3 regions of the Tumebacillus amylolyticus genome follow, and region 3 is predicted to be linked to each of the others. Evidence: riboswitches for the same ligand, from Rfam matches in the RefSeq annotation. Region 3 holds a riboswitch; each other region holds the start of a gene.
What was found. A riboswitch is a leader RNA that binds a small molecule or an ion and turns the genes downstream of it on or off. The one in region 3 is predicted to bind S-adenosylmethionine.

Region 1 (4,280 bases), on a different contig from region 3:
TTGGTTATGATCTTGAGAATACAGGGGAATGCTACCCAGCGGAACCTGAACCTCGAAAGGACTGATTCTCCCATGACCCAAAACGTACATAACCAAGTCACCGTCGAACAAGCGATGCGCGAACGCCATGCCGTGAAAAAATACGATGCCTCCTACACCATCCCGGAAGCGGAACTCAACGCCATCCTCGAACTGGCGGCAACCTCTCCGTCCTCTTGGAACCTGCAACACTGGAAGCTCGTCGTGATCACCGACCAAGCCACCAAGGAGAAAATTCTCCCGATCGCGTACGGACAACAGCAAGTGGCAGACGCATCGGCTGTCATCCTCGTGCTCGGCGACCTCGAAGCGAACAAAAACGCAGAACCTGTCTTCAAGCCGGCACTCGACGGCGGCTTCATCTCCCAGCAAGTCTACGATGTACTGCTCGGCCAAATCGCAGCGGCGTACGACAACAACCCGCAAGGCGCACGCGACGAAGCGATCCGCAACTCGTCCTACATCGCGATGCAACTGATGCTCGCAGCCAAAGCATACGGCTACGACACCTGCCCGATGGGCGGCTTTGACAAGGAAAAAATCGTCGAAGCCCTGAACGTGCCGTCCCGCTACATCCCGTCCGTCCTGATCTCGCTTGGCAAAGCAGCGACACCGGCGCATCCGTCCGGCCGTTTCGGTCTCGACCAAATCGTCGTCAAAAACTCCTTCTAAGAATCGAAAATGCTCGAAAAAAAGACCCGCCCGCCCACGCGAGCGGGTCTTTTTTGTCCCCTCCTCCCATATCTTTGTAACAGGCTGTACATAGAGAACAGGGGGTTTTCAATCGATGGAAGCAATTAGCCATAAACTCAACCCGCGCACGGTTGATTTCGTAAAGTCCAAAACGGTGAAAAAAATGTTCGTCGGCGGTCAATTTGTGGAAGCGGTCTCCGGCAAGACGTTCCCGATCTACAACCCGGCGAACAACGAAATTCTCGCCTACGTCGCCGAAGGGGACAAGGAAGACATCGACCGCGCCGTCGCCTGTGCCCGCGACGCGTTTGAATCCGGCCCGTGGCATCGCATGATGCCGTCTGAACGTGCCCGTCTCATCTACACGTTGGCCGACTTGATCGAGCGTGACTCTGACGTATTCGCAGAGATCGAATCGCTCGACAACGGCAAGCCGATTGCAGAAGCCAAAGGGTTCGACGTTCCGATGACCGTCGAGCACTTCCGCTATTACGCAGGCTGGGCCACCAAGATCTCGGGCGACGTGATTCCGGTCAACATCCCGAACATGCACAACTACGTGCGCCGCGAGCCGATCGGCGTCGTCGGGCAGATCATCCCGTGGAACTTCCCGTTGTTGATGGCCGCTTGGAAACTGGGGGCGGCACTGGCGACAGGCTGCACCGTGGTTCTCAAACCGGCAGAGCAAACGCCGCTGTCCGCCCTCTACCTCGCCAAACTCGTCCAAGAAGCGGGCTTCCCGGCGGGCGTCGTCAACATCGTGCCGGGCTTCGGCGAAACGGCGGGCAACGCGCTCGTCACCCATCGTGACGTGGACAAAATCGCGTTCACCGGCTCCACCGAAGTCGGCAAGTTGATCATGAGCAACGCAAGCGTCGATCTCAAGCGCGTCTCTCTGGAACTGGGCGGCAAGTCGCCGAACATCATCTTCCCGGACGCAGACTTCTCCCGTGCGGTCAAAGGCTCGATGCAGGCGATCTTCTTCAACCAAGGCCAAGTCTGCTCGGCAGGTTCCCGCCTGTACATCCACAAAAGCCAATACGACAACGTGCTCTCCGACATGGTGACGCATGCGAGCAACGTGCGCCAAGGCTACGGCATCGACCCGAAAACGCAAATGGGCCCGCTCGTCTCCGAAGAACAACTGACCCGCGTCACCGGCTACATCGAACGCGGTCTGGAACAGGGAGCCAAGATCGCCATCGGCGGTGAGCGCGGCGAGGGCGACCTCTCCCGCGGCTACTTCGTGCGACCGACCGTGTTCTACGATGTCCAAGACGACATGGCGATTGCCCAAGAGGAAATCTTCGGCCCGGTTGTCGCCACGATGCCGTTTGACGACATCGAAGACGTAATCAAACGCGCCAATGCATCCACCTACGGCCTCGCCGCCGGCGTCTGGACGCAGAACATGAAAACGGCGTTCACCGTCGCGAACTCGCTCAAAGCAGGTTCCGTCTGGATCAACTGCTACAACATGTTCGACGCCGCTTCTCCGTTTGGCGGGTACAAACACTCCGGCATCGGCCGCGAGATGGGCGAATACGCGCTGGAAAACTACACGCAACACAAGAGCGTGTGGGTCAACTACAACTAAGCGCAGTCAAAAAAAAGGGGAGTGCCGTGTGCGGTCACTCCCCCTTTTTTTCTCACATTGACGCGATGAAGAGTTTGATGTATTCTAAAGTATGTTGAAAGTTCGTAAAACTTCATACGCAACTCTTATCCAGAGAGGTGGAGGGACTGGCCCTACGAAACCTCGGCAACCGGTATCAATCGTGATACATGGTGCTAATTCCAGCAATTACGTCCATGTGGGACGTTTTGGCAGATAAGAGAGGATCTCGATCTATTGTCGAATTGTACAATGAGCCTCTTCTTGGACGCCTGAGAAGAGGCTTTTTTATATACTTTTTTGGAAGAAGGGGTGGGGAAGCAAAGTGAATTCATCACATGCTTTTCGGGCGCGACTGCGGTCTGATGTGTTGGTGGGGGACGGCGCGATGGCAACGCTTTTGTATTTGCAAGGCAACGCCATCGGAGCTTCGACGGAGGAATTGTGTCTGACGGAACCGGATTGGGTGCGGGATGTGCATATGGCGTATCTGGATGCGGGGGCGAACGTCATCGAGACGAACTCCTATGCGGCCAACCGCGATTCGCTGGCACGCTATGGCTTGGAAACGCGCACCACGCGCATCAACCGCGCTTCTGTGCAGATTGCGCGTCAAGCGGTGGAGGAATCGGGACGCGAAGCGTTCGTCGTAGGCTCCATCGGCTCCATCCTCGCCGGTCGCATTCGCGGCACTGAGTGGGAGGAATACCGAGACATCTACGAGGAACAGGCGGTTGCGCTCTTGCATGAAGGCGTCGACGGTTTGATTCTCGAAACCTTCTACGACGTCGAAGAGTTGCTGCTGGCGTTGGATGTCATCCGCCCGCTGGCCGCTTCGAGCGGTACGCCGATCATCTCGCAACTGTCGCTTCTGGAAGTCGGCCGCACCCGAGACGGGTATGAACTGACCCAAGCGTTTCGCCAACTGGAAGCGGCAGGCTCCGACGTCGTCGGTCTGAACTGTCGACTCGGCCCTGCTGAAATTCTCGGCTCCTTGGAAAAAACCATCGTCCCCGAAGGCATGCCGATCTCCGTCTACCCGAACGCCGGGCGACTGGGCATGATCGACGGCAAAGTCCAATACAAATCCAACGCCGCGTACTTTGGCGACTATGCGGTTCGACTGCTCGACCAAGGCGTTGGACTCCTCGGCGGTTGTTGCGGCACTGCGCCGGAACACATCCGCGCGATTGCAGACGCCGTCGCGGGAAAAAAACGCGTGCCCCGCATCAACCCCACCCTCGCCGCCAAAACGGAAGTCATCGAACGGGAAACGCCGCGCATCGAATTGCCTCCGTCTCCGAACATCGTCGATCTGGTCGGTCAACGCCATACGATCATCGTCGAGTACGACACCCCGAAGGACCTCGACATCGAAAAGTACCTCGCCGGAAGCAAAGCGCTCCAAGAAGCCGGAGCAGATGCGATCACCCTCGCCGACAATTCGCTGGCGACCACCCGTGTCAGCAACATGGCGCTCGGCGCCATTCTCAAGCGTGAAATGGGCATCGAAGCGATCGCCCACGTCGCCTGTCGCGACCGCAACTTGATCGGGCAGCAATCTCATCTCTTGGGTCTGCACGCACTGGGCTTGAATCAAGTCCTCGTCATCACCGGCGACCCGGCGCGAGTCGGAGACCTGCCGGGGGCGACGTCCGTGTTCGATCTCTCGTCGTTCGACCTGATCCGCATGGTCAAACAACTTAATGAAGGAATTGCCTTCTCCGGTCGTCGGATGAAGAACAAAGCCCGCTTCGTCGTCGGAGCGGCGTTCAACCCGCACGTCCGCAATTTGGAGCCGGCCATCGCACGCCTCGAACGCAAAGTCGAAGCGGGAGCAGACTTCATCATGACCCAACCCGTCTATGACGTGGAGACGTTACTCGCGATCCGCGAAGCGACGAAGCACATCCAAGTTCCGATCTTCATCGGC
Region 2 (4,280 bases), on a different contig from region 3:
CTTCGTGCGGAACCGGAGAAGCGCCGACTTTCAGGGTGACGACTTTGTTGCCGCCGTCGGTGGTGGAGCCTGCCGTATCGTTTTTCGCAGAAGTGCCGCAGCCGACGAGGGAAGCGGAGAGCAACAGAGAGACAGCGCCGAGGATCAATTTTTTCATGGGTGGAATCATCCTTTCAGGAGTAGGGTTTCTTTTATTTGCGGTTGAAGCGACGGACGAGTTTGTCGCCGACACTTTGGAACACTTGGACCAGAACGATCATGATGACGGTGGTGACGATCATAACGTCCGTTTGGAATCGTTGGTACCCGTAGCGAATCGCGAGGTCGCCCAGACCGCCGCCGCCGATGACACCCGCCATCGCGGTGTAGCCCACGAGTGCGACGAGCGTAATCGTGATGCCGGCGACGATGCCGGAGCGAGCTTCGGGAAGCAAGACCCGTGCGATGATCTGCCAAGTCGTGGCTCCCATCGATTGCGACATTTCGATGACGCCTTTGTCAACCTCCCGAAGTGAAACTTCCACCAAGCGGGCGAAAAACGGCGCGCTGCCGATCACCAGCGGTGGAATCGCCGCCGTCACCCCGATGGAGGTCCCGACGAGAATCTGCGTGAACGGAATCAGCATGATCATCAAGATGATGAACGGAATGGAGCGGAAGATGTTGATGATAAAACTCAGGACGGCGTAGACCCCGCGGTTTTGCAACAAGTGACCCGGTGAGGTCAAGACAACCAAGATGCCAAGCGGCAAACCGATCAGTGCGGTGAACAGCGTCGAGAGCGAAACCATGTACATCGTCTCGCCGAGCGCTTTCCAGATATCCGTCCAATCGACGTTGACGAACAGTTCCTTGAAATCCATTACAGCAGCACCTCCACTTGCAAGCCTCGTGCTCGCAGTTGTTGCACCGCATCCCGTGCGTCGGCCGGTTCCCCCGTGATCTCCAACACCAAGCGCCCGAACGGGGTGTCCTTGATGCGGTTGATCGTGCCATGCAAGATGTTGAACTGAACGGGGAGCGACTGCAAAACTTGGAACATCACCGGCTGGAACGTGGTGTCGCCGAGGAACGAGACTTGCACGACTTGGTGGCGATTGCGCTCTGACTCCGGCATGACGCGGTATTGCTCCAAGAGCTCCAACGGGAAGTCGAAATCGCTGACTTGCTCGACGAACTCCTCCGTGATGCGCTGCTTCGGGTTGAGGAACACGTCTGCAACGGGGCCGAGTTCCACGATCTCGCCGTCGTCGATGACGCCGACTCGGTCGCAAATTTCGCGGATGACGTGCATTTCGTGCGTGATCAACACGATGGTGAGGTGAAGTTTTTTGTTGATGTCGCCCAGCAGTTTCAAGATCGACTGGGTGGTCATCGGGTCGAGTGCTGACGTGGCTTCGTCGCAGAGCAAGACTTTCGGGTCGTTGGCGAGTGCGCGGGCGATGCCGACGCGTTGTTTTTGTCCGCCGGAGAGTTGCGCCGGGTATTTTTTCGCGTGGTCCGTGAGGCCGACGAGGTCGAGCAGTTCACGGACTTTTTTATCGACGTCGCTCTTCGAACGCTTGGTGAGGCGCAGTGGGAAGGCGATGTTTTCGTAGATGGTTGCGGACGAGAGCAAGTTGAAATGTTGGAAGATCATCCCGATCTCGCGGCGCGCCGTTTGCAATTCGGACGAGGTCAGTTGTGTCAGATCTTGGCCGTTCACGATGACCGAGCCGGATGTCGGTTTCTCCAGCAAGTTGATACAGCGGATCAGCGTGGACTTCCCCGCGCCGGAATGGCCGATGATTCCAAAAATTTCGCCGCGTTCGATGGTGAGATCGATTTTTTTCAGCGCGGTGATCGATTTTTTGTCTACGATGTAATCTTTGCGAAGATTTTGCAAGATGATCACCGTGGTCCCTCCTTCGTTATGGTCCGGGATAATAAAAAAGTGCCCTTCAACAGTGAAGGACACAAATGCACATGGCGGATTCGCGTCTCTCATCTGTCAAGACTGTACAGTCTTACAGGAATTGGCACCATTTCACTCAACCTTGTACGGTTGTCATGACGGTTGCCGAGGTTTCATCGGGCCAGCCCCTCCACCTCTCTGGATAAGAGAACAATATTAAGTTATTCGGTCGGAATTAATGGTTTTGACTCTTGACTACAGGTTGGAGTATACCATCCTGAGAAAAAGACCGTCAAGCGTTTTTTTCTCCTCCAAATCTTTCAGCGTGTGAGAGAGTCGGTGTGCGGTGATGCTAAGTTCGGATTGGTGGCGAGCCCGTCCACACTATAGAACGCCCCGAGGAGGTAGACACTTTGAAAAAGGTAACGACTCTAGCTGGCGTTTTTCTCCTGTCCTCATCTCTGCTTGCAGGCTGTACGAATCAGGCGGCACCGAACGGGTCGCCGGATGGAAAGAACGAGACGTATGACACCTCTCGCGGCGGCAAAGTTCTCGACACTCGTGATCCGCGGTATACTCCGCGCAATCTGACGCCTGATCGTGCGAACAACATGAACATTCGCGGGTACAGTGCGGCAGATCGCGGCGGGCGTATGAACGGATTGACGACGGGGAATCGCGGGACTGCAACGGGCGATCTGAACGCTCATGCCGACCCGCAATTGGCGAATCGGATCGCGTCGATTCCCGGTGTGTCGAGTGCGCGTGTCATTGTGAACGGCAACACGGCGTATGTGGCTGTGAATTCTCCGACCAACCGTCATGCGATTACGAAGCAAGGGGTCACGACGAAAAGTATCACGGGCAGCCGCGATACGGGGACGACTTCGCTGAATGACCATCGTGTGCAAGGGCCGGTGGGCACTTCGACCACGAAGGGTGCAGGCACTCCGGTGCAAGTTGGCAAGTCGGGGACGAATACGGCGGCGAGCAACAACAACACCGGGATCATGCGCGGGACCGGTTTGTCGATGCCGTACGCATTGGTTTCGCCGCCGATTGCCAACGTCGGGGGGACGAATTCTCCGTCGATCAAGAGCAACAACCAGACGGGCTATGGCGTGTATGGCGGTGGTGCCAATACGGGCATGAGCGGCTACGGCAACTCGGGCACGGCGACAGGCACCAATACGTCGAACTACAACTCGTTGAACACGGGGAATGCTGTGAACGGGCAAGGTTCTGTGTTTAACGGGAATGGGTATGCGAATTCCTACAGCAATCCGTACGGTGCTTCGACGTATGGGACCTCTGGTACGGCCGGCACTTACGGTGCGGGGTCCAATGCAGGTACGTATGGAACTGTCGGCGGCACCGGGAAAGTTTCCGGAACCGGCAATCCGGGGACGGTTGGGTATCTGAACGGGTACGCAAACGGGACGAATACCACAGGCAACAATTCGGGAACCTATGGTTCCAGCAACTACGGCACGTACGGGGCCGGGACGAACTACGGCACGACTTATGGGCGTGACGAAATGCGCGGCAATCGTGCAGGGACCGGTACGAATTACGGCACCTATGGCACGGGAACAGGCACGAACTCCGGAACTTCTGGGGCGGGGTCTAGCAACAATTACGGCACCTATGGTACGGGGGCCGGTACGAATTACGGAACTTATGGTACGGGCTCTAGCAACAATTACGGCACCTATGGTACGGGGGCCGGTACGAATTACGGTACGTACGGTGCAGGTACTCCCTCGAATTACTCGGGCACCTATGGTACGGGGACTGGGACGACTTCCGGCACGTACGGCACCACCGGTACGGGGACTCGTACCTCGGGGGCCAATATGGGCTCGACGTACAGCGGTTCCAAGTCAGGGGCTCGCGCGTACGGGATGACCGGCGGCGGCACGGCAGGTACTGCGGGGGTTGCAGGTTCCAACGCCGGCATCTATGGCTCCAACGGGGCTTCGTCCGGCAATGGCTCCAACAACACCTACGGCCTGTACAGCTCCTCCACGGGAGCCGGCAACCTGAACGTCTGGTCGGACAACACCATGTCCGACGACCTCCGCGCTCAGATCGTCCAAGCTGTTCGCCAAGCAAATCCGTCGATCAAAAACGTCTACGTCACCGCTTCGCCGTCTCTCATGAATCGCTTCAATCAATACCTGAGCGGCACCAAAAACGCCGGCACCAACGCGGTGCGCAACGCAGGCGGTGCCACGACGAACGCCGTTCGTAACTTCGCAGGCACTGCTGCGTACACCGGCCAAAACTTCTTCAACGACATCCGCACCGGGTTCCGCAACGTGACTTCGAACATCACCAACCGTGTAACAGGCCATACCACGAACTACAACATGGGCACGACCTC
Region 3 (4,280 bases):
AGAGCGTGAACCAAACTTTTTTCAAAACGCCGAACTGGATGGCTCGTCCTCCGTCGAACAAGATCAGCGCCGCTCCGACGATGATGATCAACTGGTCGGCCAGCGACTGCGGAGACAATTCCACCCAATGCAAGATCGGCCCGACCAAAACCCCAATCAACAAATACAACGCAACGTCCGGGATGCGCAACACGCGTGCCAATCGTCCGCCAAACATCCCGACGACCAGCACGATCAAAACCAAACCGATGTAGCGGTGCACCATCTCCATCGTTGTCGATTCCATCTCTCTCCCACCTTCTGCACAATCTATGACATAGAAAAAAAGCATCCTAAGCATACGGAGTATACGTTAGGATGCTCTATGGGTCATTCTACACAATGGTAAATTTTACTTCAATGCTTGTTCCAGATCGGCGATCAAATCGTTCGGGTCTTCCAAGCCAATCGAGAAGCGCAGCAAGCCGTCGCCGATCTTGCGCTTGAGGCGTTCTTCGGCGGGCATGCCGTTGTGGGACATCATGCGCGGGTAGGACAGAATCGATTCCACCGCACCGAGCGAGACGGCGACGAGCGGCAATTGAACGCGTTCCATCAATTTGCGAGCTCGCTCCTCGGTACCGAGGTCGAACGACACGACAGCGCCGAAGCCGTCCGCTTGTGACTTTTGAATCTCGTGACCTGCGTGAGACGGCAGGCCCGGATAGTAGACCTGCTCGATGTCGCCGCGTTCGTAGAGATAGTGGGCGATTTTTTCCGCACCGGCGCAGGACGCATCCATGCGGACTTTGAGCGTCTTCAACCCGCGTTGGAGCAAGAAGCAATCTTGCGGGCCGAGCACGCCGCCGCATGCATTTTGGAGAAAGTACAACCGTTTGCCCAGCTCCTCATCTCGCGTGACGACGACGCCCGCCACCACGTCCGAATGTCCGCCCAAGAACTTGGTCGCACTGTGAATGACGATGTCGATGCCAAGTTCCAACGGTCGTTGGAGGTACGGCGTCATGAACGTGTTGTCGATGATCGAGAGCAGACCGTGTTCCTTGGCAATCTGTGCCGCACCCGCCAAGTCGATGATCTTCATCGTCGGGTTGGACGGTGTTTCGAGGAACAGCCCTTTCGTATTCGGACGAATCGCCGCCCGAATTTCATCCAAATTCGTCGCATCGACGAACGTCGTTTCGATGCCGAAGCGGTTGATCAACTGGGTCAGCGCCCGGAACGTACCGCCGTAGATGTCATCGCAGGCAACGATATGATCGCCCTGCGAGAACAGGAACAACGTCGTGGTGATCGCCGCCATGCCAGAACCGAACGCAAACCCGCGCGTACCGCCCTCAAGTTTGGCGACTGCATCTTCGACCGCATGGCGAGTCGGGTTGCCCGAGCGGGCGTATTCGTAAGCCGGCGGGTTCCACGGATCTTCTTGGTGGAACGTCGACGCTTGATAGATGGGAAATGCCGCTGCCCCCGTTACCGGATCGATTTCATTGCCCGTATGCAACACGTGGGTGGCGAACGAAATTTTTTTCTCACTCATGGCTTGCTTGGACTCCCTTCACTCCAATTTCCTTCTCTGCCGCTGCCAGTGCTTGCGCGAGATCGTCAATGAGATCGCTGTGGTGCTCGATGCCCACCGAGAGTCGCAACAGGGAATTGGTGACGCCCACCGAGATGCGAATTTCCTCCGGGATGTCAAAGTGCGTCTGACGAGCCGGGTAGGTGATCAGCGATTCCACCCCGCCAAGCGATTCGGCAAACGTGATCAGTTTCAAGTGGCGCAACAACGGCTCCACGAGTGCTTCGCTCTCCACTTCAAACGACAGCATGCCGCCGTATCCTGCTGCTTGGCTCAGATGAATGTCACGACCTACATGGCCGAACAACCCCGGGAAGTACACGGTGGAGATCGCCGGATGCTCCGCCAACCATTCGGCGACGAGCAAGGCGTTCTCTTGGTGACGATCCATGCGCAACGCCAGCGTCTTGATCCCTCTCATCAGCAGCCAACAATCTTGCGGGCCGAGTGTCGCGCCGATGGAGTTTTGCAGGAAGTAGATTTTGTCTCCTACTTCTGTCTCCCGTGCGACAACCAGACCTGCCAGCACGTCGTTGTGACCGCCGAGATACTTGGTCGCGCTGTGGACGACGATGTCGGCACCGAGCGTCAACGGACGTTGCAGATAGGGGGTCATGAACGTATTGTCTACGATTGTCAACACGTTATGACGTTTTGCTACTTCAATTATGGCACTGAGGTCGGTGATTCGCATCGTCGGGTTGGTCGGCGTTTCGACGAAAATTCCCTTCGTATTGGGTTGCAGGGCCTGTTCAACCGCTTGCACGTCCCCTGTATCCACGAACGTGGCGGAGATGCCCTGTTTCGGCAGAATCTGTTCAATCAAGCGGTAGGTACCGCCGTACAAGTCGTGCGAAACGATCAGATGGTCCCCTTGCGCAAACAGTCCGAAGACCCCCGCAATCGCCGCCATGCCGGATGCGTAGGCAAACCCGCGCACGCCGCCTTCGAGTTCTGCGATGGCATCTTCGAGCGTTTGACGGGTCGGGTTCTTGGTGCGCGTATAGTCGAAGCCGGTGGAAACACCGAGCTGCGGATGGCTGTACGTGGTGGAGAGGTAGATCGGAGACGAGACCGAGCCGGTTTGCGGGTCACGTCGGTTGCCAATCTGTGCGAATTTGGTTTCAAGATGCGTCATATTGAAGTCCCCCTAAGTTGTGATGCAAGCAAAAAAGGCCTCTCTCCCAGTGGAGAAAGGCCTTTGCTTATGTAGACATAAGGGGGTCCTTTCTCTCATCTCTCAGGATCGTTAGATCCTGCAGGAATTGGCACCGTGCATGCGTGTGCTGAAAAAATAACCGCATGTCGGTTGCCGGGCTTCATCGGGCCAGTCCCTCCGCCTACTCTGGATAAGAGAGTTTCTTGCTTGTTCAGTTGTTTTGTCTGATTATTTTATTACAGTACAGCACTCGCAAAATTCTGTCAAGGTATAAATTTACTCGCGGTGTTCTGCCGTGTTCACGTGCAACGGCGGGACGACCAGCCAGCCTTTTTCCTTCAACATACGGAGCAGACGCAGGCCCATCTCCGCTTTTTTGGTGTGCATCGTCATGAACAGCGCCGCGATGTCTTCGCGGATGCACATCGCCATCATTTTGGAACAAGCAACCAGACCCGCCCCGTTGTCAACAGCAAGCATCGATGCAATTTCCATGTCCGTATGGCGTGCGCCAGGCGGGATCAGTTCGAGGTCCGCCTTGGGCTTTTCAGGCGCTGCGGGCGGCAGTGCGACGCCGTTTTCCGTCAACAACTTCGCCAATTCGGCCGCTTCTTCCCGACATGTATCAATCGACTGCTCGATGAAGTCGCGCAGGTCTGCGTCCCCCGATTGGTTCAACAACACTTGGTAATGCGAGATGATCCCGTACTTGGCCGCCAACGACCCCCAAACAGCGTCCACTTCCCCATAATGCATCGGTTCATGCTTCGGATTGCCACTCAAGATTCCCATTTCGAACACCTCCGTGTAGTGTAAATGCCCGCCTACTAGCATGTACAAAAAAAACCATCCGCACGCATGTGCGAATGGTTTTTCATTTTCCTGACCTGCCTGCTTATTTCAACCACGTGGACACTTCTTCTACAGGTTTGCGAGTTAACTCCCGCTCTTGGGCCGGATATCCGACCGGAACCAAAGCGACGAAATCCATGCCTTCCATCGGAGGCAAGATCGCTTCAATCTCCTGCTTCGCCTGTTGCGGGCCCGCCATCCAGACGGCTCCCAGACCTTGGGCATGGAACATCAACAACATCTGCATGACCGCCCCCGCGATGGTCTGGAGTCGCGAAGAGCCGACTTTGCGCGCATCCTCCATCGCCGCCGCATCCGAGTCTTGACGACCTCGTTCTGCAAGCAGTCGGTCCGCGATGGAACGATAGTCTCCCATATACACCGCCACACAAGCAGGTGCGGTGCGGAAAAAGTCGCTGGAAGACTTCCAACGCTCCACATGTTCGCCATAGGCTTCCGCTTCCGGCCACGATGCCATCAGCAGCGTTTTTTCCTGGACGGCGTCTGCGATCTGATGGATGACGTCTCGGTTCTTGATCACGACGAAGTGCCACGGCTGGAAGTTGCCGCCGTTGGGAGCCCACGTCGCTGCGGTCAGCGCTTCGCGGATCAGTTCGTCCGGAACTTCTTGGTCGGTCCATTTGCGGATCGAGCGACGAGTGGCGATGAGTTGAAGCAAATCTTGCGGGT

Region 1: it holds a riboswitch for S-adenosylmethionine, as region 3 does, so the genes downstream of both, JJB07_RS04415 (bifunctional homocysteine S-methyltransferase/methylenetetrahydrofolate reductase) here and JJB07_RS14015 (aminotransferase class I/II-fold pyridoxal phosphate-dependent enzyme) in region 3, are expected to answer to the same signal.
Region 2: it holds a riboswitch for S-adenosylmethionine, as region 3 does, so the genes downstream of both, JJB07_RS12640 (methionine ABC transporter ATP-binding protein) here and JJB07_RS14015 (aminotransferase class I/II-fold pyridoxal phosphate-dependent enzyme) in region 3, are expected to answer to the same signal.

What each region holds. Positions count from the first base shown of each region.
Region 1 covers NZ_JAEQNB010000001.1:945,765-950,044, forward strand. The annotation lists gene JJB07_RS04405 (nitroreductase family protein) at 73-711, shown strand; gene JJB07_RS04410 (aldehyde dehydrogenase family protein) at 827-2,329, shown strand; SAM riboswitch class I at 2,452-2,570, shown strand; gene JJB07_RS04415 (bifunctional homocysteine S-methyltransferase/methylenetetrahydrofolate reductase) at 2,673-4,280, shown strand, end outside.
Region 2 covers NZ_JAEQNB010000003.1:554,426-558,705, forward strand. The annotation lists gene JJB07_RS12630 (MetQ/NlpA family ABC transporter substrate-binding protein) at 1-157, opposite strand, end outside; gene JJB07_RS12635 (methionine ABC transporter permease) at 192-863, opposite strand; gene JJB07_RS12640 (methionine ABC transporter ATP-binding protein) at 863-1,894, opposite strand; SAM riboswitch class I at 1,981-2,103, opposite strand; gene JJB07_RS12645 (beta strand repeat-containing protein) at 2,308-4,280, shown strand, end outside.
Region 3 covers NZ_JAEQNB010000004.1:238,008-242,287, reverse strand. The annotation lists gene JJB07_RS14025 (cation:proton antiporter) at 1-286, opposite strand, end outside; gene JJB07_RS14020 (trans-sulfuration enzyme family protein) at 392-1,540, opposite strand; gene JJB07_RS14015 (aminotransferase class I/II-fold pyridoxal phosphate-dependent enzyme) at 1,533-2,717, opposite strand; SAM riboswitch class I at 2,810-2,935, opposite strand; gene JJB07_RS14010 (DUF3231 family protein) at 3,015-3,530, opposite strand; gene JJB07_RS14005 (nitroreductase family protein) at 3,634-4,280, opposite strand, start outside.